2 regions of the Streptomyces sp. NBC_00354 genome follow, and region 2 is predicted to be linked to the other one. Evidence: riboswitches for the same ligand, from Rfam matches in the RefSeq annotation. Region 2 holds a riboswitch; the other holds the start of a gene.

Region 1 (5,207 bases), 740 kb from region 2:
CCGGAAGGCCTGGTCCGGGCCCCGACCGGGTTCTGGAAGACACCGTCGGCGAAGTTCGGCGAGCGCTGGATCCGCTCCAGGCGTGCGCCGGACGGATCCGCGCCGAAGGCTTCGGGCCGCAGGGCACGCAGCCGTGGACGCAGGGGACGGGAGCCGGTCAAAGCGCCTCCTGGGAGGGTGGGACGGATGGGCGTGAGAGGCCGTACTGGTTTCCGGTCTATCACCATGCCAACGCGCACCGGCCCCGAAGGATTCCGCCGCGCGCCCCCGTCCTCCTGCCCCGTCCCCTTCTCCTACTCGGCTACCCCGCCGCCCCGTCACTCCGCCCCTCCTGCGCCGGGCTACAGCGGCAGCAGGTCCGGACGCTTCGCCTCCACGTGGTCCCCGGAGGACTCCCCGCGCAGCCGCCGCCCGATCCACGGCACCAGGTACTCCCGTGCCCACTGGATGTTGTCCCGGGTCACGTCCACCGAGCCGCGCGGCTGTTGCGGCGGCCACGGCTGGTCGGGGTCGGCCGGCACCTCGAACCCCAGCACCTGGGCGGCGCGCAGCGCGACCCGGGTGTGCCCCTCGGGCGAGAGGTGCAGCCGGTCGTCGTCCCAAGCCCGCCGGTCCTGTACGGACTTCAGCGACCAGAGGTCGAGCACCGGGCAGTCGTAGCGGTCGGCGATGGCACGCACATGGGCGCTGTACGTGGCCACCTTGCCCCGGAGGTGCTTGAGGACCGGCACGCCGCGGGTGTCGAAGCCGGTGGTGATCATGACGTGGCCGACGGCTCCGGTGAGGTCGGCGACGGCCGCCTCGAACCGCTCCGCCACGTCGTCCGGGTCGCTGCCGGGCCGGATGATGTCGTTGCCGCCGGCGCAGAAGCTCACCAGGTCAGGTGCGAGCTCCTTGGCCCGGGGGACCTGTTCGGCCACGATCTGGTCGAGGAGGCGCCCCCGCACGGCCAGGTTCGCGTACCGGAATTCGTTTTCCTCGCGCTGATCGGCCAGGAGTACGGCCAGCCGGTCCGCCCAGCCGAGAAAGGTCTCCCCGGGTCCCGGGTCCCCCACACCCTCGGTGAAGCTGTCCCCGATCGCCGCGTACGAGCCGATGGTCTTGAGTGTCGTCTTCGTCGCTGCCACGAGAACACATCTTTCACCCCGGCGCGTGACCTACGCCACCGTAGGCAGGGGTTGACGGACCGTGATCTATACCACCTGGTCGGTACGGAATAACAGGGCGTGAGGCCGGGACCCCCCTCGGGTCCCGGCCTCACGAGTCCGGTTGCCTCTGTCCGACGGCGGGAGCCGTCAGATGCTCACGCCCTTGGTGCGGAGGTAGGCCAGCGGGTCGATGTCCGAGCCGTAGGACGGCCCGGTGCGGATCTCGAAGTGCAGGTGCGGGCCGGTCGAGTTGCCGGTGGAGCCGGAGAGGCCGAGGGTCTGGCCGCCGGTGACGCTCTGGCCGGCCGAGACGGAGAGCTGGGACAGGTGGCCGTACTGGGAGTACTTGCCGTCCGCGTGCCGGATGACGACCTCGTTGCCGTACGCGCCGGCCCAGCCGGCGGAGACCACGGTGCCCGCGCCCACGGCCCGGACGGTGGTGCCGGAGCTCGCGATGAAGTCGACACCGGTGTGGTAGCCGCTGGACCACATGGCGCCGGGGGTCTTGTACTGGGTGGAGATCCCTCCGCCGACGGGGGCGACGAAGCCGGCGGCGCTGACCGTACCGGCGGCGGACTTGGCGGCGGTGCTCTTCTTGGCGGGCGCGGCGGCGGCTGCGGCCGCGGGGGCGGGGGCGGCAGGGGCCGGCGCGACGTCCGCGGAGCCCTTGTCCTGCGAGGGCGAGGCCGAGGACTTCTTCGCCGGAGCCGGAGCGGACTTCTCGGCCGGAGCCTGCGCGGCCGGAGCCGCCTCGCCCTGCGCACCGAGGGTCAGCTTCAGCCCGGGGTGGATCAGCGACGGGTTGGTGCCGACGGCCTCGCGGTTGTCGGCGTACAGCTGCTGCCAGCCGCCCGAGAGGTGGCGGTCCTGGGCGATCTTGGAGAGGTAGTCGCCCGGCACGACCGTGTAGACGGCCGGCGCGGACTGCGCGGCAGCGGCGGGCGCGGCCTGCAGCGCCGCCGGAACCTGCGGGGCCTGCACGGGAGCCGCGGCGGGGGCGACGGCCGGGGCACCGGCCGCCTGGGCGCCGACGGCACCCAGCAGCGGCAGTGCGAGGGCCGCACCACCGGTGCCTGCGACGGCGAAGCCGCGCGCCACGGAACGGGACTTGGGACGGCGGTGCTTACCCTTTGCAGGCATGGCGAATTCCTCTCCGTCGCCTGCGAGGTGAGCTGTCGGGTTCGGACTGGAGATGTCCGGCCGCACATGAACGGAACATGTACGGCTTCACCCCGAGCTGCGCCGATACAAAGATCGGGAACAGCGGCTTACCTGGTTCCCCCGCTCCTGCCGCGCGCGTGAATAGTCGGGTGCGGTTTCCGGACGGCGGCAGGATTCGGCGGTCCATCCGGATCGATCGCGAAGGTAATCGAGTTGAGCCACACGGAACAAGCCACGAATTTCCTGACGGATTCACAGGACGGGGAGTTCGACGGAATTCCGGTCACCCTCCGTCCATTCCCCGCCGCCAACAACCGCCCCGGCCGGGCCTTTCGACTTCGACGATCAGGCACTCACGGTCACCGTATGATCTGCCTCACGGGGCTGCGCCCGATCTCGCCTCCAGTGACGGCAAGTTGGCCTCAAGTAGCGCAATTCGGACATCTCACGACGACGCGGAGGAGTTCCCGTGACCCAGCAGATACCCCAGTCCCCGCGGACGGAGCCCGTTCCGGAGCCGGAGCTGGCCGGAGTGCGCAACTTCCGCGATGTGGGCGGGTTGCCGACCGCCGACGGGCGGAGGGTCAAGCCAGGAAAACTGTTCCGTAGCGGACATCTGGCACATGCCACCGAAACCGATGCAGAATTCCTCGCATCGCTCGGCCTCCACACGATTTTCGACTTCCGCAACGGCGCCGACCACGCCCTCGAGGGACTCGACGTCGAGCTTCCCGGCGTGCGGAACGTCAACATCCCGCTGTCGGATCCGGCCGACGGCAAGGAATTCTGGAAGATGGTCCGCGGCGGCGATCTCGAGCAGCTCCGCGGAATCCTGGGCGAGGGCAAGGGCGCCGCCCGGATGGCCAACTCGTACCGCTCGATGATCGAGCACCGCACCGCCGAGCACGGCCGGGTCGTGCACGCCCTCGCCGAGGACAGCATTCCGGCGCTCATGCACTGCGCGGCCGGCAAGGACCGGGCCGGCCTGTCGATCGCCGTCACCCTGATCGCGCTGGGCGTCGAGCGCGAGGCGATCGTGGCGGACTACCTGGAGTCCAACGCCCCGCACCGCCGCTACCGGGTGCGCCGTACCAGCGACGCCCCCGAGGCCCGCTCCCCCGAGGTGATGGAGCTGCTCGCCCCGCTCTTCGACGCCCGCGCCGAGTACCTGACGGCCGCCTTCGACACCATCGACGAGCACTGGGGCGGGGTCGACCGGTACCTCGCCGAGGGCCTCGGACTCACGCCCGAGACCCTCGGCCGGCTGCGGGAGCAGCTGCTCGACCGATAACCCGGCCGACAGCCCGACCGGGAAACCGGGCAGCGGAGCAGGCCGTCAGCCGCCGGCGACGGCCTGCTTCACCAGCGTCCTGCCGAAGTCCCACATCAGTGCGCCCCCGCCGTGCGCCTCGTCCATGACCGCGCGGAAGGAGCCGACGAACCGGTCGACGTCCCGCTCGTCCACGATCAGCGGCGGGATGAGCTTGATGACCTCCAGATGGTCGCCGGAGACCTGCGTCAGGATCCGGTGCTTCTGCAGCAGCGGCACCACGACCATCTGGGCGAAGAGCCCCTTGCGGGCCGCCTGGAGCATGGTCCACCGGCTGCGCAGCCCCAGCGAGGACGGCCGCCCGAACTCGATGCCGATCATCAGGCCGTGCCCCCGTACCTCGTGGAGCAGCTCGTACTCGTCCACGAGCGCCGCGAGCCGGCCGCGCAGCAGGTCGCCCATCGCGCGGGCGTTCGCGACCACCGACTCGTCGTCCATGACGGAGAGCACCGCCAGCCCGGCCGCCATCGCCTGCGCGTTGGATCCGAAGCTGGCGGAGTGCACCAGCACCCGGTCCATGGACGAATAGACCTTTTTGAAGATCCAGTCCTTGCCCAGGGTCGCGCCGACCGGCACATAGCCGCCCGACAGGGCCTTGGCCACGCACACCAGGTCCGGCTCCACGCCCGGCTCGTGCTGGTACGCGTAGAACTCGCCGGTCCGGCCGAGCCCCGTCTGCACCTCGTCCGCGATCAGCAGTGCCTTGTGCCGGTGCAGCAGCTCCTGCGCCGCGAGCAGGAACCCGGGCGGGGCCGCGAGCACGCCCTTGCCCTGGATCGGCTCGACGACGAAGGCGGCGACGTCGCCCCGCTTCAGCTCCCGTTCCAGGGCCGCCAGGTCCCCGAGGGCGATCTTCGTATCGGGCAGCAGCGGCGCGAAGCCGTCCCGGAACCCGCCCTCCCCGTTGACCGAGAGCGAACCCGTGGTCAGCCCGTGGAAGGCGTGGTCGCAGTAGAGAACCCTCGTTCGCCCGGTGGCGTACCGGGCGAACTTCAGGGCGGTCTCCACGGCCTCGGTGCCGCTGTTGCCGAAGAAGACCCGGTCCAGGTGCGGGCTGTACGAGAGCAGCTTCTCCGCCAGCAGCCCGGGCAGCGGCTGGCAGTCGAAGCGGGTCAGATCGGCGAGCTGTGCGTCCAGGACGTCGTGCAGGGCCTGGCGGACCACCGGGTGGTGGCGGCCCAGGCCCATCACGCCGAACCCGGCCAGCATGTCCAGGTAGTCGTTGCCGTCCGCGTCCCAGAAGTGTGCGCCTTCGGCCCGTACGTAGACCTTGTCGAAGCCGATCGTGTGCAGCATCCGGGGCAGCTGGTGGTTGAGGTGCCTGGTGTGCAGCTCGTACCGTTCCCCGCCCCGCTCGTCCAGCAGGGCGCGGAGGTCGAAGCCGGTCACTGCTTCTCCCGGTTCCCCGAGACCGTCTCCCGGGCCGCGCGCAGGGACTCCTTGAGGGAGCCCATGGTGGCGAGGACGGCAGTGGGCTCGTAGCCGCAGTGCGCCATGCAATTCGCGCAGCGCGGGTCCTTTCCGCGGCCGTACTTGCTCCAGTCGGTCTCCTCGATCAGTTCCCGGTA
Region 2 (5,207 bases):
GAGCTCGTCCAGGGTGCCGGGGGTTCGCTCAACGGCACGACCAGCTTCGAGCGCACCAACTACTTCGAGACCATGCCGGCCCACCAGCTGGAGCTTGCGCTCTGGCTCGAGGCGGACCGGATGGGCTCGCTGCTCGCCGCCCTGGACGACGAGTCCATGGAGAACCAGCGCGACGTCGTCAAGAACGAACGCCGCCAGCGGTACGACAACGTCCCGTACGGCACGGCCTTCGAGAAGCTGACCGCCCTGGCGTACCCCGAGGGCCACCCGTACCACCACACGCCGATCGGCTCCATGGCCGACCTGGACGCGGCCTCCCTGGAGGACGCCCGCGCCTTCTTCCGTACGAACTACGCGCCCAACAACGCGGTGCTGTCGGTCGTCGGTGACATCGACCCCCAGCAGACGCTCGCCTGGGTCGAGAAGTACTTCGGCACCATCCCCGGGCACGACGGCAAGCAGCCGCCGCGCGACGGCACGCTGCCCGAGATCATGGGCCGGGAGCTGCGCGAGGAGATCGTCGAGGAGGTTCCGGCCCGCGCGCTGATGGCCGCCTACCGGCTCCCGCACGACGGCACCCGCGAGTGCGACGCCGCCGACGTGGCGCTGACCGTCCTGGGCGGCGGCGAGTCCTCCCGGCTGCACAACCGCCTGGTACGCCGCGACCAGACGGCGGTCGCGGCCGGCTTCGGCATGTTGCGGCTCGCCGGCGCGCCCTCGCTCGGCTGGCTGGACGTGAAGACCTCCAGCGGGGTCGAGGTGCCCGACATCGAGGCGGCCGTCGACGAGGAGCTCGCGCGGTTCGCCGCCGAGGGCCCGACGGCCGAGGAGATGGAGCGCGCCCAGGCGCAGCTGGAGCGCGAGTGGCTGGACCGGCTGAGCACGGTGGCCGGCCGCGCCGACGAACTCTGCCGCTTCGCCGTACTGTTCGGCGACCCGCAGCTGGCGCTCAGCGCCGTCCAGCGGGTCCTCGACATCACCGCCGAGGAGGTGCAGGCCGTGGCCGCGGCCCGACTGCGCCCCGACAACCGCGCGGTGCTGGTGTACGAGCCGCTCCCGGCAGAGGCCGACGGGGCCGACGAGAACGACGAGAACGAGGGGGCGGAGCAGTGAGCGACACCGCAGCCGTCACGATGACCTTCCACCCGCAGCCGCAGGCCGGCCAGGCCCGGCCCTGGGCCTTCCCGGCCCCCGAGCGGGGCTCGCTGTCCAACGGGCTGACCCTGCTGCGCTGCCACCGCCCCGGCCAGCAGGTCGTCGCCGTCGAGGTCAACCTCGCCGCGCCGCTCGACGCCGAGCCCCAGGGCCTGGACGGCGTGGCGACCATCATGGCCCGCGCGCTGTCCGAGGGCACCGACAAGCACTCCGCCGAGGAGTTCGCGGCCGAGCTGGAGCGCTGCGGCGCCACGCTCGACGCGCACGCCGACCACCCGGGCGTGCGCGTCTCCCTGGAGGTCCCGGCCTCCCGGCTGGCCAAGGCGCTGGGCCTGCTCGCCGAGGCGCTGCGCGCGCCCGCCTTCGCCGACAGCGAGGTCGACCGGCTGGTGCGCAACCGGCTCGACGAGATCCCGCACGAGCTGGCCAACCCGCAGCGCCGCGCCGCCAAGCAGCTCTCCAAGGAGCTCTTCCCGGCCACCTTGCGGATGTCCCGCCCGCGCCAGGGCACGGAGGAGACGGTCGCCCGGATCGACTCCGCGGCCGTGCGTGCCTTCTTCGAGGCCCACGTACGCCCCGCCACCGCCACCGCGGTGGTCGTCGGCGACCTGACCGGCATCGACCTGGACGCCGTACTGGCCGACACCCTGGGCACCTGGACCGGCAACACCGCCGCGGCGCTCCCGGTGCCGCCGGTGACCGCCGACGACAGCGGCCGCGTGGTCATCGTGGACCGGCCCGGCGCGGTCCAGACGCAGCTGCTCATCGGCCGGATCGGGCCGGACCGGCACGACCGGGTCTGGGCGGCGCAGGTGCTCGGCACGTACTGCCTGGGCGGCACCCTCACCTCGCGACTGGACAAGGTGCTGCGCGAGGAGAAGGGGTACACGTACGGCGTGCGCTCCTTCGGCCAGGTGCTGCGCTCCACCGCCGACGGCAAGGGCGCCTCGATGCTCGCCATCAGCGGCTCCGTGGACACCCCCAACACGGGCCCGGCGCTCGACGACCTCTGGAAGGTGCTCCGCACCCTCGCGGAGGGCGGCCTGACCGACGCCGAACGGGACGTGGCGGTGCAGAACTTGGTGGGCGTGGCCCCGCTGAAGTTCGAGACGGCCGCGGCCGTCGCCGGCACGCTCGCCGACCAGGTCGAGCAGGAGCTCCCGGACGACTACCAGGCCCGGTTGTACGCGCAGCTGGCCCAAACGGGCACGGTGGAGGCGACGTCGGCCGTCCTGGCCGCCTTCCCGGTGGACCGCCTGGTCACCGTGCTGGTGGGCGACGCCTCGCAGATCGAGGCGCCGGTGCGGGCGCTCGGGATCGGTGAGGTCACCGTCGTCACCAACTGACGGACATCCCAAGGGGCTCCAGCGGCTTGTCCACCGGAGCCCCTTTTGTCTGTTTAGTGGAGAGGTTGCTTGTATGCGGTGTGGCGTACGCAACAAAAAGGCGTGTCTGTTTGGCGATTGACTGATGATCCGCCTAGCGTCGGCCGTGCTGTCCGTCAGTTGTACGCGCCGCATCCGCGGCACCGGGCAGCGATCGCCGAGTCCCCGTCAGGCGCGAGCCTGGGGAGCCGGGGACCCACATGTGTCCCTGGGGTGAATCGGACCGCCTCGTCAGAGGGGGCCCGTAGGAGACCTTCCTGCTCCGAACCCGTCAGCTAACCCGGTAGGCGAGAAGGAAGGAAAGGATCAGCCCCTTCATGGCGTTTGGCAGTCGTGCCGCCGGTAAGCACCGTGGTTCCAGTCGTCTGAGCCGCAAGACCGCCGGCTACGCCGGCATCGCCGCCCTCGCCACCACCGGTGTCGTCGGCTCCCTCGCAGGCCCGGCGTTCGCCGCGTCGGACAAGGCCCCCTCCATGGAGGACACCGGCCTGAACGCCGTCGTGACGGCCGAGGACCTTCCCGTCCAGATCGAGGCCCAGGCCGAGGCCCAGGAGCACGCGGCAGAAGCCGCGGCCGCCAAGGCGAAGGCGGAGGCCGACGCTGCGGCGCGCGCCGCCGAGGCCAAGCAGAAGGCCGAGGAGAAGGCGAAGGCCGAGCGCGAGGCCGCCGAGCGCGCCGCCCGCGAGGAGGAGCGCAAGCGCCTCAACACCTTCGTCGCCCCCGTCGACGGCTCCTACATCAGCACCCAGTGGCACGCGGGCGGCGGCATGTGGTCCTCCGGCAGCCACACCGGCATCGACTTCCACGCGGCCTCCGGCACCTCGGTGCACGCGGTGGGCTCCGGCACCGTGGTCGAGGCCGGCTGGGGCGGGGCGTACGGCAACAACGTCGTCATCAAGCACAACGACGGCACCTACACCCAGTACGGCCACATGACCTCGCTGAGCGTCTCCGTCGGCGAGCAGGTCACCCCGGGCCAGCAGATCGGCCTGTCGGGCTCCACCGGCAACTCCAGCGGCCCGCACCTGCACTTCGAGGCCCGCACCGGCTCCCAGTACGGCTCGGACATCGACCCGGTCGCGTACCTGCGCAACCACGGCGTCGACGTCTGACCCGCAGCACTTCACCGAAGGCCCCGGCTCCCCGAGCCGGGGCCTTCGCGTTGTGGCCGCAAGCGGCCGCATTGTGGCTGTAAATATTCGCGATTTCCGTCTGCGCTCGGAAAACATCGCGTGTTGCAATAGAGTCCCAGTACGATCCCAGCACGGTCGCGGCAATGGCGTCGACAGTCGGAAATAGGCGGAGGTCCGGACTTGCGTATTCCTGCGCACGCGGTATGCACGGCAATCCGCGACGACATCGTCTCCGGAGTCTTCGAGCCGGGCGGCCGGCTGACCGAGGAGCTGCTGGCCCGCCGGTACGGGGTCTCCCGCGTCCCGGTCCGTGAGGCGCTGCGGACCCTGGAGTCCGAGGGCTTCGTCACCACCCGGCGGCATGCGGGTGCCTGCGTTGCCGAGCCCACCGAGCAGGAGGCGGCCGACCTCCTGGAACTGCGGATGCTGATCGAGCCGCTGGCAGCGGCCCGGGCCGCCCGCCGGCGGACCGAGGCCCACCTCAAGGTGCTGCGCGGGCTGGTCAGGCTGGGCCAGGAGCGGGCCAGGCGGGGTCAAGGGGAGGATCTGCGGTCCCTGGGAGGCTGGTTCCACGAGACGCTCGCCCAGGCCTCCGGCAGCCCCGGGCTGATCGCGCTGCTCACGCAGATGCGGCACAAGATCGCGTGGATGTACGCCGTGGAGGCGCCGGCCCGGCCCGTGGAGTCCTGGGCGGAGCACGGGGCGATCGTGGACGCGCTGGCGCGCGGGGACGCCGAGCGGGCGCGGGCGCTCACGGCGATCCACGCGGACCGGGCGGCCGGGGCGCACCGTCTGCGCGTGAGGACTTCGCAACATCCCGTAAACATGGCGAGCGGTCCGCATTAACAAATAGCGCGTATTAATGTGGAGCGGCGGCCTAATTCACGGCACATTGGCAGTGCATTCGCGCTCGCCCGGCGCGGACGATGGAATTCCTGAAAACGGCGAAGCCGCGGCATCCGGAATTCCGGCGGCCGCGGCTTCGTCACATGCCCGGGGCGAACCCGAAGGGTCAGACGGTCTCGGGGAGCTCCTCGAGACCCTCGGCGACCAGCTTCGCGAGGCGGTCCAGCGCCGCCTCGGCGCCCTCGGCGTCGGACGCGAGGATGATCTCCTCGCCGCCCTGGGCACCCAGGCCCAGCACCGCGAGCATGGACGCGGCGTTGACGGGGTTCCCGTCGGCCTTCGAGATGGTCACCGGGACGCCGGAAGCGGTCGTCGCGCGGACGAAGATCGAGGCGGGACGAGCGTGCAGGCCCTCGGCCCAGCCGACGTTGACGCGGCGCTCTGCCATGGTGATGCCCTTCAGGGTTCTTACGGTTGTCTAGACCAGTCTCTCACGACGCCTCGAATGCTCCGACCGACCTTCGGCCCGGATCCTCCGCCGTTCGACCTACCCCAGCTTGCACTCATTTGCCCCTACTTGCCTCGCGCGCCGCGCAGGGGCTGTCCGGCCTGTCCTGGCCTTAAGATCGCCGCATGACCACCGCGTCGGACCCCTCGTACCCGGCCCACTGGGAAGCGGACGTCGTCC

Evidence for each region. A riboswitch is a leader RNA that binds a small molecule or an ion and turns the genes downstream of it on or off. The one in region 2 is predicted to bind cyclic di-AMP.
Region 1: it holds a riboswitch for cyclic di-AMP, as region 2 does, so the genes downstream of both, OHT74_RS07570 (LysM peptidoglycan-binding domain-containing M23 family metallopeptidase) here and OHT74_RS10450 (M23 family metallopeptidase) in region 2, are expected to answer to the same signal.

What each region holds. Positions count from the first base shown of each region.
Region 1 covers NZ_CP107983.1:1,644,066-1,649,272, forward strand. The annotation lists gene OHT74_RS07560 (MBL fold metallo-hydrolase) at 1-161, opposite strand, end outside; gene OHT74_RS07565 (SGNH/GDSL hydrolase family protein) at 342-1,127, opposite strand; gene OHT74_RS07570 (LysM peptidoglycan-binding domain-containing M23 family metallopeptidase) at 1,296-2,288, opposite strand; cyclic di-AMP (ydaO/yuaA leader) riboswitch at 2,291-2,467, opposite strand; gene OHT74_RS07575 (tyrosine-protein phosphatase) at 2,779-3,600, shown strand; gene OHT74_RS07580 (aspartate aminotransferase family protein) at 3,646-5,028, opposite strand; gene hpnH (adenosyl-hopene transferase HpnH) at 5,025-5,207, opposite strand, start outside.
Region 2 covers NZ_CP107983.1:2,385,814-2,391,020, reverse strand. The annotation lists gene OHT74_RS10460 (M16 family metallopeptidase) at 1-1,113, shown strand, start outside; gene OHT74_RS10455 (M16 family metallopeptidase) at 1,134-2,501, shown strand; cyclic di-AMP (ydaO/yuaA leader) riboswitch at 2,686-2,844, shown strand; gene OHT74_RS10450 (M23 family metallopeptidase) at 2,858-3,652, shown strand; gene OHT74_RS10445 (GntR family transcriptional regulator) at 3,854-4,519, shown strand; gene OHT74_RS10440 (HPr family phosphocarrier protein) at 4,686-4,967, opposite strand; gene OHT74_RS10435 (bifunctional acetate--CoA ligase family protein/GNAT family N-acetyltransferase) at 5,153-5,207, shown strand, end outside.